One region of the Mesorhizobium sp. LSJC269B00 genome, then DNA from elsewhere that is predicted to be linked to it. Evidence: riboswitches for the same ligand, from Rfam matches in the RefSeq annotation. Region 1 holds a riboswitch; the other holds the start of a gene.
What was found. Region 1 has a riboswitch for thiamine pyrophosphate ahead of X771_RS145605 (YkoF family thiamine/hydroxymethylpyrimidine-binding protein). Riboswitches for the same ligand answer to the same signal wherever they lie in the genome.
Positions count from the first base shown of each region.

Region 2: linked by a shared signal. The riboswitch ahead of thiB (thiamine ABC transporter substrate binding subunit) and the one ahead of X771_RS145605 (YkoF family thiamine/hydroxymethylpyrimidine-binding protein) in region 1 are both predicted to bind thiamine pyrophosphate.

Region 1 is NZ_AYVN01000008.1:38,460-43,238, reverse strand. Features, by position in the region: gene X771_RS145580 (DUF1236 domain-containing protein) at 55-384, shown strand; gene X771_RS145585 (hypothetical protein) at 483-698, shown strand; gene X771_RS145590 (DUF2934 domain-containing protein) at 791-1,030, shown strand; gene X771_RS145595 (hypothetical protein) at 1,187-1,438, opposite strand; partial or broken gene X771_RS145600 (GSU2403 family nucleotidyltransferase fold protein) at 1,809-2,105, opposite strand; TPP riboswitch at 2,304-2,416, shown strand; gene X771_RS145605 (YkoF family thiamine/hydroxymethylpyrimidine-binding protein) at 2,407-3,015, shown strand; gene X771_RS145610 (ABC transporter permease) at 3,271-4,113, shown strand; gene X771_RS145615 (ABC transporter ATP-binding protein) at 4,110-4,779, shown strand, end outside.
Region 2 is NZ_AYVN01000022.1:2,673-7,451, reverse strand. Features, by position in the region: gene thiQ (thiamine ABC transporter ATP-binding protein) at 1-585, opposite strand, end outside; gene thiP (thiamine/thiamine pyrophosphate ABC transporter permease) at 582-2,180, opposite strand; gene thiB (thiamine ABC transporter substrate binding subunit) at 2,401-3,408, opposite strand; TPP riboswitch at 3,452-3,566, opposite strand; gene X771_RS136690 (thiamine diphosphokinase) at 3,729-4,388, shown strand; gene X771_RS136695 (ABC-F family ATP-binding cassette domain-containing protein) at 4,390-4,779, shown strand, end outside.

The sequences.
Region 1 (4,779 bases):
TTTCGCCTCATGCGGGAACACGGCGGAGCTCGCCAACAACGACAGGAGACGAAGATGAAAACCATCCTTATTCCCGCCGTCGCCGGGCTCGCCATGATCGCTGGTATCGGCATTGCCGCCGCCGACGAGGTCATCGTCACGCAGCCGGCACAGCAGCAGGTGATCATCACCCCGGAACAGCGCACGGTCGTGCACCAATACGTAAAGAAACATCCGCTTGCCTCGGTCAATCTGCTCGGCGTCGAATTGAATGTCGGCACTGCCTTGCCTGACACTGTCGAGCTGCAGGAGGTTCCCGACGTTCAGTACAGATACGCCGTCGTCGACAACCATACCGTGTTGGTCGACCCCAGCACGCGCAGGATTGTCGAGGTGGTCGAGTAACGCTCGACAACCTAACCATTCATCGGTGATACGGCCCTGTCGTTCTTCCCAAAAGGGCGGCAGGGCCGAATGACGAACATGATGAAAGGAGAATTGCCATGTTGCCGCATGTCGAGACCCCGAACTCCGCCAATGTTGCGGCGTGTTGCGACAAGTTGCTGGCCGAGCGCAACACGGCGCTGTTATCGATGAAGGAAGCGATCGCGCTCCTGCGGGAGCGCACCGGCACCGATCGTTCGGATGCCGACCTCGCCGGGCTGATCGTCAAGAAAGCGGCGCTGCTCGGCGTTGCGGTGATTTCCGACCCGCGCTGAGATGTCTCGTCACTCAAGACGCCGGTCGAATTTTCGGCTAATGTTTTCGTGGAATCTGGACCAACCGGCCGGACCCAACCACGGAGGCTTAAGTGACGGACGACAAACAGGACCGCATTCGCCAGCGCGCGCACGAGATCTGGGAAAAGGCCGGCCGGCCTGAAGGCGCGCATCAGGAACACTGGGAGCAGGCCACGGCTGAAGTCGATGGCGCGGTCGCCAAGCCCAAAAAGGCGGCGAAGAAAGCTGACGCCAAGCCCGCCAAGGCAGCCGCCAAGCCAAAGGCGGCGAAGCCTGCCGCCGCAAAGTCCGGCAAAGCCAAATCGAAATAAGGCCAGAAATAAGGCCAGTCGAAATAAAGCAAGGCCGGAATTCGCTGGCCGGGGCCATCCTTGGCGCCCGCCGTTCAGGCGCGCCCGAGCCTCTCAACCTGACGAATTGCGCCTGCGACGGGCAGCGCAATTCCTTGTGTTTGGCGACAGGCGCCCTCATGCCTCCCAGGCATAACTCGACAGCGCAAAGCGAATGCCGGCAGCTGTCATGGCCAGTTCGCATTCGGTGATCTGGCGCAGGTGGCGCAGATAGCGCGTTACAGTCTGTGGCAGCCAGCCGGCGCAGGCCTCGACATAGGCGCGGCTGTGAACAAGGGTGCCGGTCGACAGCCTCTCGTCCTTCTCGGCAACGACTTTCAGATATTGGCGGATGAAGCGGATGTCGTCGGCGATGTCTTGGCTGGCCATTCGCCAAGCCCCGGCGAGGCGTTCGCACTGATCGAATGACAAGGGCAACAAAGGGGGCGGCAATAAAGGCGGCGGCAACAAAGGCGGCGGCAACGACGGGGGTGACAGCAAAGGCCGAGAGAGATCGGCGAAGGCAACATGGTTCGCTGTGCTCAAGGACATTCCTCTCTGCGAAAAGAGATATCGTACTTTATGTACGAATAAGCGTCAAGCCAATTTCGTACGGTTGGGACGATGGAAATGAATATAGCAGCGGTCGCTTCAGCTAATCCCGCATCGTGAATCCTTCAGGAGTCGCACCAATTTCGCGGAGGGATTTCCCCAGGATGGTGTGACTGTTTTCCCTCGTGGCGGCGTCGAACAGGTTCAAGCCGCCCCGGATCGTCTCGCGCCAGTTTTCGCCCTTGTCCCACGCTTCCATGAAGGCGAAGGCAAGGTCGTCCTGGCGACGCGTGGCTTCGAGCGCTTGGGTCAGCAGGCGCGCTTGATGGAGATCCTTCTCCCGCTTGGCGCCAGCGCTCGGCCCGCGTCGCGAGGCGACGATCAGCTTGTGGATGGCGTAGCGCTGGGGCGAGGGGACCAGCACAGGCAAGCCCGAGCGATGCAGGAGCACAGTCCGGATGGGGTCGCGGATAAGGAAATCCAGAAACCGTAAGGGCTGCGCGGAGTCTCTGCCGTTTTCTTATAATTACGTTTATCAGCTTGAATTTCAACGCAGTTATAAGAAGTTCGTGGAAACGTTATAACGCAACGAACTGACGAGTCGTCTGTTAACGCCCGGGCGCCCGGCACGTCTGGCCCAAAACACTTTCCCGCAGTGCCTCAACAAACGGCTTCCCCAATGCCGCGAACGGTGCTTTAACCCGCCCATCCACAGGGGTGCTCCGTATCGTCGGGGCTGAGATGAGGGCGGCAAGCCTTCGGACCCTAAAGCTGATCTGGATAATACCAGCGGAGCGAGGCGGGCGATGTTTTCAGGCGCACAGATTTCCCTTTATCCCATGACCGACGATTTCGTCGGCGTCATCCTCGGCGCGCTCGGCGCGCTCGATCCCTGGCGCGACCGGCTGCGGATCGAAACCGATGACATCTCGACCCTTATGGTCGGGCCGCCCGAGGTGCTGTTTCCCGCCATGCGCGACCTGTTCGTCGCGGCGGCCAAAAGCGGCAAGCACTGCGTGCTTTCGGCGGCGGTCTCGCGCGGCTGTCCGGGCGAGCCCGACGATCCGATCTGCCGCTCCGACGAGACCGGCGGCCCCGCCATTCCGCTGGACGAGCGCAAGATCGCCGCGATCCGCGCTGTCCAGGCCACGCCGTCGACCGGCCAGCCGGTGGCGGCGCAGTTCTCGCTCTACGTTATGGGCACGGGCGACCATATGGACGAGATCTACGGCTGCATCGATTTCCTGAAACAGTCCGGCGTCTTTGAGCGCTCAAAGAACTTCTGCACCAAATTGCGTGGCGATGCCGGTGCGGTGTTTGCCACGCTCAACGAGGCCTTCTGCCGCTTCGGCCCCGGCGCCGGCCACGTCACCCTCGACATCACGATCTCGGCGAACAGCCCGAGCGCCGTCTGAGCCGCGGCTCAAGCGTCGTTCCTTGAGGATATTGCCGTGGCTGGTTTATCTGACCCATTGCGTGGAGGAGATGCCTCTGACCCCTCAGCACAGAGAGGAGGGGAGCCATTGGCGATTGGCGAAGACCGCGATGCCCACGAATCTCCCCCCTCGAGCAGGAGATGGCCGGCAGGCCAGAGGGGGTCCCAGCGCGTGGAGCGCCGACGTCCTTTTCGCATCGGCAAGGCGTGGGCGCTCTATGCGAGACGACCCCCTCTGTCGCCTTCGGCGACATCTCCCCCTCGAGGGGGGAGATTAGCCGCAGCCATCGCCAAGACCATCCCCGCCGCCTGCGCCTCCGCCCTGCTCCTCGCGGCGTGGGAGCTCTACGCCCGCTATGGTGGCGCTGCGCCCACCATGCTGCCGGCGCCGTCGCGCGTGCTGCAGCAGGCCTGGGAGCATCGCGCTGCCCTTGCCGACAACACGCTGCCCACCATCCGCGCCACATCAGCCGGCTTCGCCTGCTCGTTGGTCGCTGCCTTCGTGCTTTCGGCGCTGGTCGATTTCTTGGCCCCGCTGCGCCGCGCGCTGTTTCCGCTGCTGATTGTCAGCCAGACCTTGCCGCTGGTCGCGATTGCGCCGCTCATCGTACTGTGGTTCGGCTTCGGGCTGATGCCAAAAATCTTGCTTGTGGCGCTCGTTACCTTCTTCCCGATGATGGTGGCGCTGGTCGAGGGTTTTGCCGCGACCAGCAAGGCGATTTCGCAGATGCTCGCCACCATGGGGGCAGGGCGCTGGCGCATCTTCTGGCTGGCGCGCCTGCCTTCGGCGCTGCCCTATTTCTTCGCCGGGCTGCGCATCTCCATCACCTACGCCGTCGTCGGCGCGATCTTCGCCGAATATGCGGGGGCGGCGAAGGGGCTGGGCATCTACATGCTCAATGCCAAGAACAACTTTCGGCCCGATCTGGTGCTCGCCGCGGTCGCCGTCAGCGCCGCGCTCACGCTTGTCTTGTTCGCCATTGCGGTGCTCGTCCAGCGCTTCGCCATGCCTTGGGAGAATGCAGGGAGCGAAAGCCGCGACGGCAAGGTTGAAGCTGCAGAAGAGAACCGTCAATGACGCGGCTCGAACTCCGGGACATCAGGAAGAACTTCGGCGCGCTTGAGGTGCTCGCCGGCATTTCGCTTCATGTCGCGGCCGGCGAGTTCGTCTCCATCCTCGGCCCTTCCGGCGCCGGCAAGTCGACGCTGTTCCAGTTGCTGACCGGCGCGCTGAAAGGCGAGGGCGACATGCGCTTCGACGGCGCGCCATTGCAGGGCAGCCCCTTCGCCTTCATGCCGCAGCGCGACGCGCTGATGCCGTGGCGGCGCGTCATCGACAATGTGACGCTGGGGCTGGAAGTGCAGGGTCTTGGCCGCAAGGCGGCGCGCGAACGCGTCGCGCCGTTGTTCGCTGAGTTCGGCCTTGCCGGTTTCGAGCGCGCCTGGCCGGCCGAGCTTTCCGGCGGCATGCGCCAGCGCGCCGCCCTTTTGCGCACCGTGGTGCAGCAGCGCGACATGCTGCTGCTCGACGAGCCCTTTGGCGCGCTGGATGCACTGACCCGCGCGGGTATGCAGCGCTGGCTGGAAGGCATGTGGCAGCGCCAACGCTGGACGGCGCTGCTGATCACCCATGACGTGCGCGAAGCCGTCTACCTCTCCGATCGCATCTATCTGATGTCGGCGCGGCCGGCCCGCATCATCGGCGAGATTGCCGTGCCGCTGCCGCGCCCGCGCACCACCGGCA
Region 2 (4,779 bases), on a different contig from region 1:
GACGAACAGCACCGTCATCGCCCGCTCGGCATGAACGCCGGCCACCAGGTCGAGCATGTCGTCGCGCAGTGCTGGCCCGAGCGAAGCGAACGGCTCGTCGAGCAGCAGCACTGGCCGGTCGCGCACCAGAACGCGGGCGAGCGCCACGCGCTGCCTTTCGCCGCCGGAGAGTTCGCGCGGCAGGCGCATTTCCTTGCCGGCCAGGCCGACGCGGTCAAGCGCCTCGGCGATTGCGGCGCGATCGGCGTCGGTCAGGTTGAGCGATGGCGAGCGGCCGAGCCCGACATTCTTCTCCACCGAGAGATGAGCAAACAGATTGTTTTCCTGGAATACCATCGACACCGGCCGCGCCGAAGGCGGCTCGGCGCCGACATCGGCGGCGCCGATCAGCACACGACCGGACTCCGGCGTCTCGAAACCAGCCACCAGATTGAGCAAGGTCGATTTGCCCGAACCGCTTGCCCCCATGATGGCGGTGATCTTAGATGTATCGAATTCGACATCGAACAGGAATGGCGTTTCGCCATAGCTGAACGAGACCTTGTCCAGCCGGACAGTCGTGCCTTTCTCCACAGCGGACGTCACGATCTCTCTCCCCGTCCCAGCCAGTCTGCCGCGACCACCAATGCAAGGCAGACCGCCCCGAGCAGCAAAGCCAGCCCGGCAGCATCGGCCGTGCGATAGCTGCCCATGCGCGCCAGCAGGAGATAGGGCAAGGTCTGCACCGAATCGCTGCCGAACAGCGCGATGACGCCGAGATCGCCGAGCGACAGTGCCATGGCGAAGGCAAAGCCGGTGGCCAGCGGCCGCCGGAGCGATGGCCAGTCGACCAGAAGCAGCCGGTTCCAGCCCGCAATGCCGAGCTGCGCGCACAGCTTTTCATGGCGCTCGCTCGCCGCATCATAGGCCGGGCGCATCGCGCGGATGGCAAAGGGCATCGCCATCACCGCATTGACGGTGACGACCATGACCGGCGCGATGGCAAAGACATCGCTGACCGTGCGCAGCAGGAGAAACCAGCCGGCGCCGATGACGATGGGCGGCACGACGAGGACGAAGCCGGCGCCGGTGTCGGTGGCATGTTCGAGCAATGAACGGGCACTGGACCGGCGGCGCAGCGACAGTGCCCGCCGCGCCATGATCAGCGACAGTGCCAGCGCCACCGAAAGTAGCGCCGCCGAGAAGGCGAGACCGGCGCTGGTCAGCGTCGCCTGACGCACGGCACTCTCGCCCGCCAGCCGGCCGAGATCGGCGCCGAGGCCGGAGGCAACGGTGGCCGCCATCGGTCCGGCGACGAACAGCAAGGCGAGCACGATCAGGACGGCGTTGAACGCTGTTTCTGCTTTGCCGGCCAAGTGATAGCGGCGCGGCGCGACAGGCAAATTGGCGTCGCCGGTCACATTGGCGCCGAGCCGCGTCAGCGCCAGCATGACGGCGAAAGTCAGCGCGATCTGTAGCACCGTCAGCGTCACCGCTCGCGCCGGATCGAAGTCGAAACGCAGCGCCTGATAGATGGCGACTTCCAGCGTCGTCGCCGCCGGCCCGCCGCCGAGGATCAGGACGATGGTGAAGGAGGTGATGCAAAGCATGAAGACAAGCCCGGCGACGCCCGGCAGCGCGGCGCGCAGCACCGGCCACTCGATCAGCCGGAAGGCTGGCCTCGCCCCCATGCCGAGCTGGCTCGCCAGCCGCCATTGATCGGCCGGCACCGTTCCCAGCGCTTCGAGGAACAGCCGGGTGGCCAGCGGCAGGTTGAAGAAGACGTGGGCGACGAGGATGCCCGACAGCCCATAGATGTCGGGCCAGCTCTGGCCACCGATCGCGGCGAAATAACCGGCGCGGCCATAGAGCGCCAGTATTCCCAGCGCTCCGACAATTGCCGGCAAGGCAAGGGGCACAGTGAATAGCTGCAGGATGAAGCCGCGTCCGAAGAAGCGCGGATGCCGCGACAGCGCCCGGGCGACGAACAGCGCCGGTACGACGGAAAGCAGCATCGAGAGCGCAGCCTGCCAGAGCGTGAAGCGGACAACGCGCAGGAGATAGAGGTCAAAGGCGGACGCGGCGCCGGAAAGGTCGTGCGCGCCTTCGCGGATAAGGCCGGCGAAGGCGCCACCGATCAGCAGCGCGATTGCCGCAAGCGCGACAATGCCGGCCGTGATGCGGGGGTCAGAGCGTTGCACTCTTTACCGGGCGTCGCGTTCCTTCGCGCCCCCCTCTGTCCTGCCGGACATCTCCCCCACAAGGGGGGAGACCAGCTATTTCCGCGCCCCGCTTATTCCTGCAACCTTGGCGACTGGCGAAATCGCCGACGATAGCCAATCTCCCCCCTCGTGGGGGAGATGTCCGGCAGGACAGAGGGGGGCGCCGTAGGGCACTCATCTTTCGATCATACAGCCAAAGCTACTTGCTCATCACCGCCAGCCATTCATCCACCCAGGCCTTGCGATTTGCCGCGACCTCTTCCGGGCTGAACAGCAAGGTCTTCGCCGGCTTGACCAGCCTATCAAAAGCCGGATTGAGCGGCTTGTCGGTTTTCCCGGCCGGGAACATCCAGTTGGTCTCCGGAATGACATCCTGGAATTTCGGCCCGGTCATGAAGGCCAGGAACTTCGCCGCCAGCGGGCTCTTCGCGCCCGTGGTGGTGATGCCGGCGACCTCGACCTGCAGATACTCGCCCTCCTCGAACGACGCCGCCTGGAAGCGCCCGGTGTTCTCGGCCACCATGTGGTAGGCCGGCGACGTCGTATAGGAAAGCACCATCGGCGCCTCGCCCTTGGTGAACAGGCCGTAGGCCTCGCTCCAGCCCGGCGTCACCGTCAGCACTTTGCCCTTGAGTTTCGCCCAGGCTTCCGGCGCCTTGTCGCCATAGACCGACTTAACCCACAGCAGCAGGCCAAGGCCCGGCGTCGACGTCCTCGGATCCTGGATGACGATCTTGTCGGCGGCATCGCCCTCGACCAATTCCTTCAGGCTCTTCGGTGGGTTCTTCAGCTTCTCGGTGTCGTAGACGACGGCGAAATAGCCATAATCGTAGGGCACGAAAGTGTCGTCGCTCCAGCCGCCCGGCACGTTGTTTTCAGCCACCGCGCCATGTGGGACAAACAGGCCGGAAGCCTTGGCTTCCGCGGTGAGGTTGGTGTCGAGGCCAAGCACGATATCGGCTTTGGTCGACGCACCTTCGAGCTTGACGCGATTGAGCAGCGCGACGCCGTCGGCCACCGAGACGAAGTCGACGCTGCAGCCACACTCGGCCTCGAATTCCTTCTTCACCTGGGGGCCTGGACCCCAGTCGGCAGTGAAACTCTCATAGGTATAGATCGTGAGTTTTTCCTGCGCGCACGCAGGGCTTGCCAGTAGCGAAACAGCAAGCCCAAGCGCTGGGACAAGACGGGACAAAAAAATGCGCATCGGCGCCTCCTTCATTCGTGTTGAAAGGAATTGAGGCGTCGGGCTGTCCGAAGCGTCTAATCCCTCCGCCGGTACAAACCGGATCAGGTTCAGCGGGTTGGCGAGACTGCCTCTCAGCCGGTCCGCGAAGATCGCGTCCGGCACCCCGTTAGAGCGTTTCGACACATAGGCCCGGCCAAGGTGCCACGCAAGTGGAAGTTTGCCCGAGCGTGATCCCGGAAAGTGGAATCCGTTTCCGGAAAAAGATCATGCTCCAACAAAGAGTGACGGTGCCGCTCGGCCTTCCGTTTCGTCGGCGGGGCTGGTAAGGGCCAGCGGATATGAGCACATTCACCATCCTGCTTGGCGGCGATCTCGTCCGCACGCCGCGGCTCGACCGCCAGGTCGCGGGCACGCGCGTCATCGCCGCCGACGCCGGCATCGATCATGCCCGCCTGCTCGGCGTGATGCCGGAGCTGTGGGTCGGCGATTTCGATTCCGTGCCGGCGGACCTGCCTGCCGATCTCGCCGCCGTGCCGCGGGAGGTGTTTCCTCCCGAAAAGGACAAGACCGATGGCGAACTGGCGATCGCGGCGGCATTGGAACGCGGCGCCACCAGCCTGGTGCTGGCCGGCGCTTTCGGCGGCAAGCGCGCCGACCACGCCTTCCTCCATCTGGCGCTCAGCCTGCGGCTGGCCGAGGCCGGCACAAAATTGCTGTTGACCAGCGGAGCGCAGGAAGGCGCCCCTCTGCTGCCTGGCAAGGCCGGCTTCGACTATGCCGACGGAACGCTGTTTTCGGTGCTCGGCTTTTCCGATCTTTCGGGCCTCACCGTGTCCGGCGCGAAGTGGCCGCTCGACCATGTCGAGGTCGTGTTCGGCTCGTCGCTGACCATCTCGAACGAGGTCAAGTCCAACACGACCGGGGGCGGCCTCGAAATCGCGCTCGGCCATGGCCGCGCGCTGCTGCTCGCCCACCCCTACCCCTTGCCTGAAAGCTGACATGGCCCCGCCCCTTCTCAACCTCGACGGCATAAGACTGACCTTTGGCGGCACGCCGCTGCTCGATGGCGCCGAACTGACGGCGTCCGCCGGTGACAAGATCGCGCTCGTCGGCCGCAACGGCTCCGGCAAGTCGACGCTCCTGAAGATTGCTGCTGGTCTGATCGAGCCGCAAGACGGCGAGGTCTTCCGCCAGCCTTCGGCAACGGTGCGCTATCTCCCGCAAATGCCCGACATGGACGGCTTTGCCAATGTGCGCGCCTATGTCGAGGCCGGGCTTGGGCCTGCCGACGATCCCTACCGCGCCACATATCTGATGGAGCATCTCGGCCTCGCCGGCACGGAGAACCCCAACGATCTCTCCGGCGGCGAGGCGCGCCGCGCAGCACTT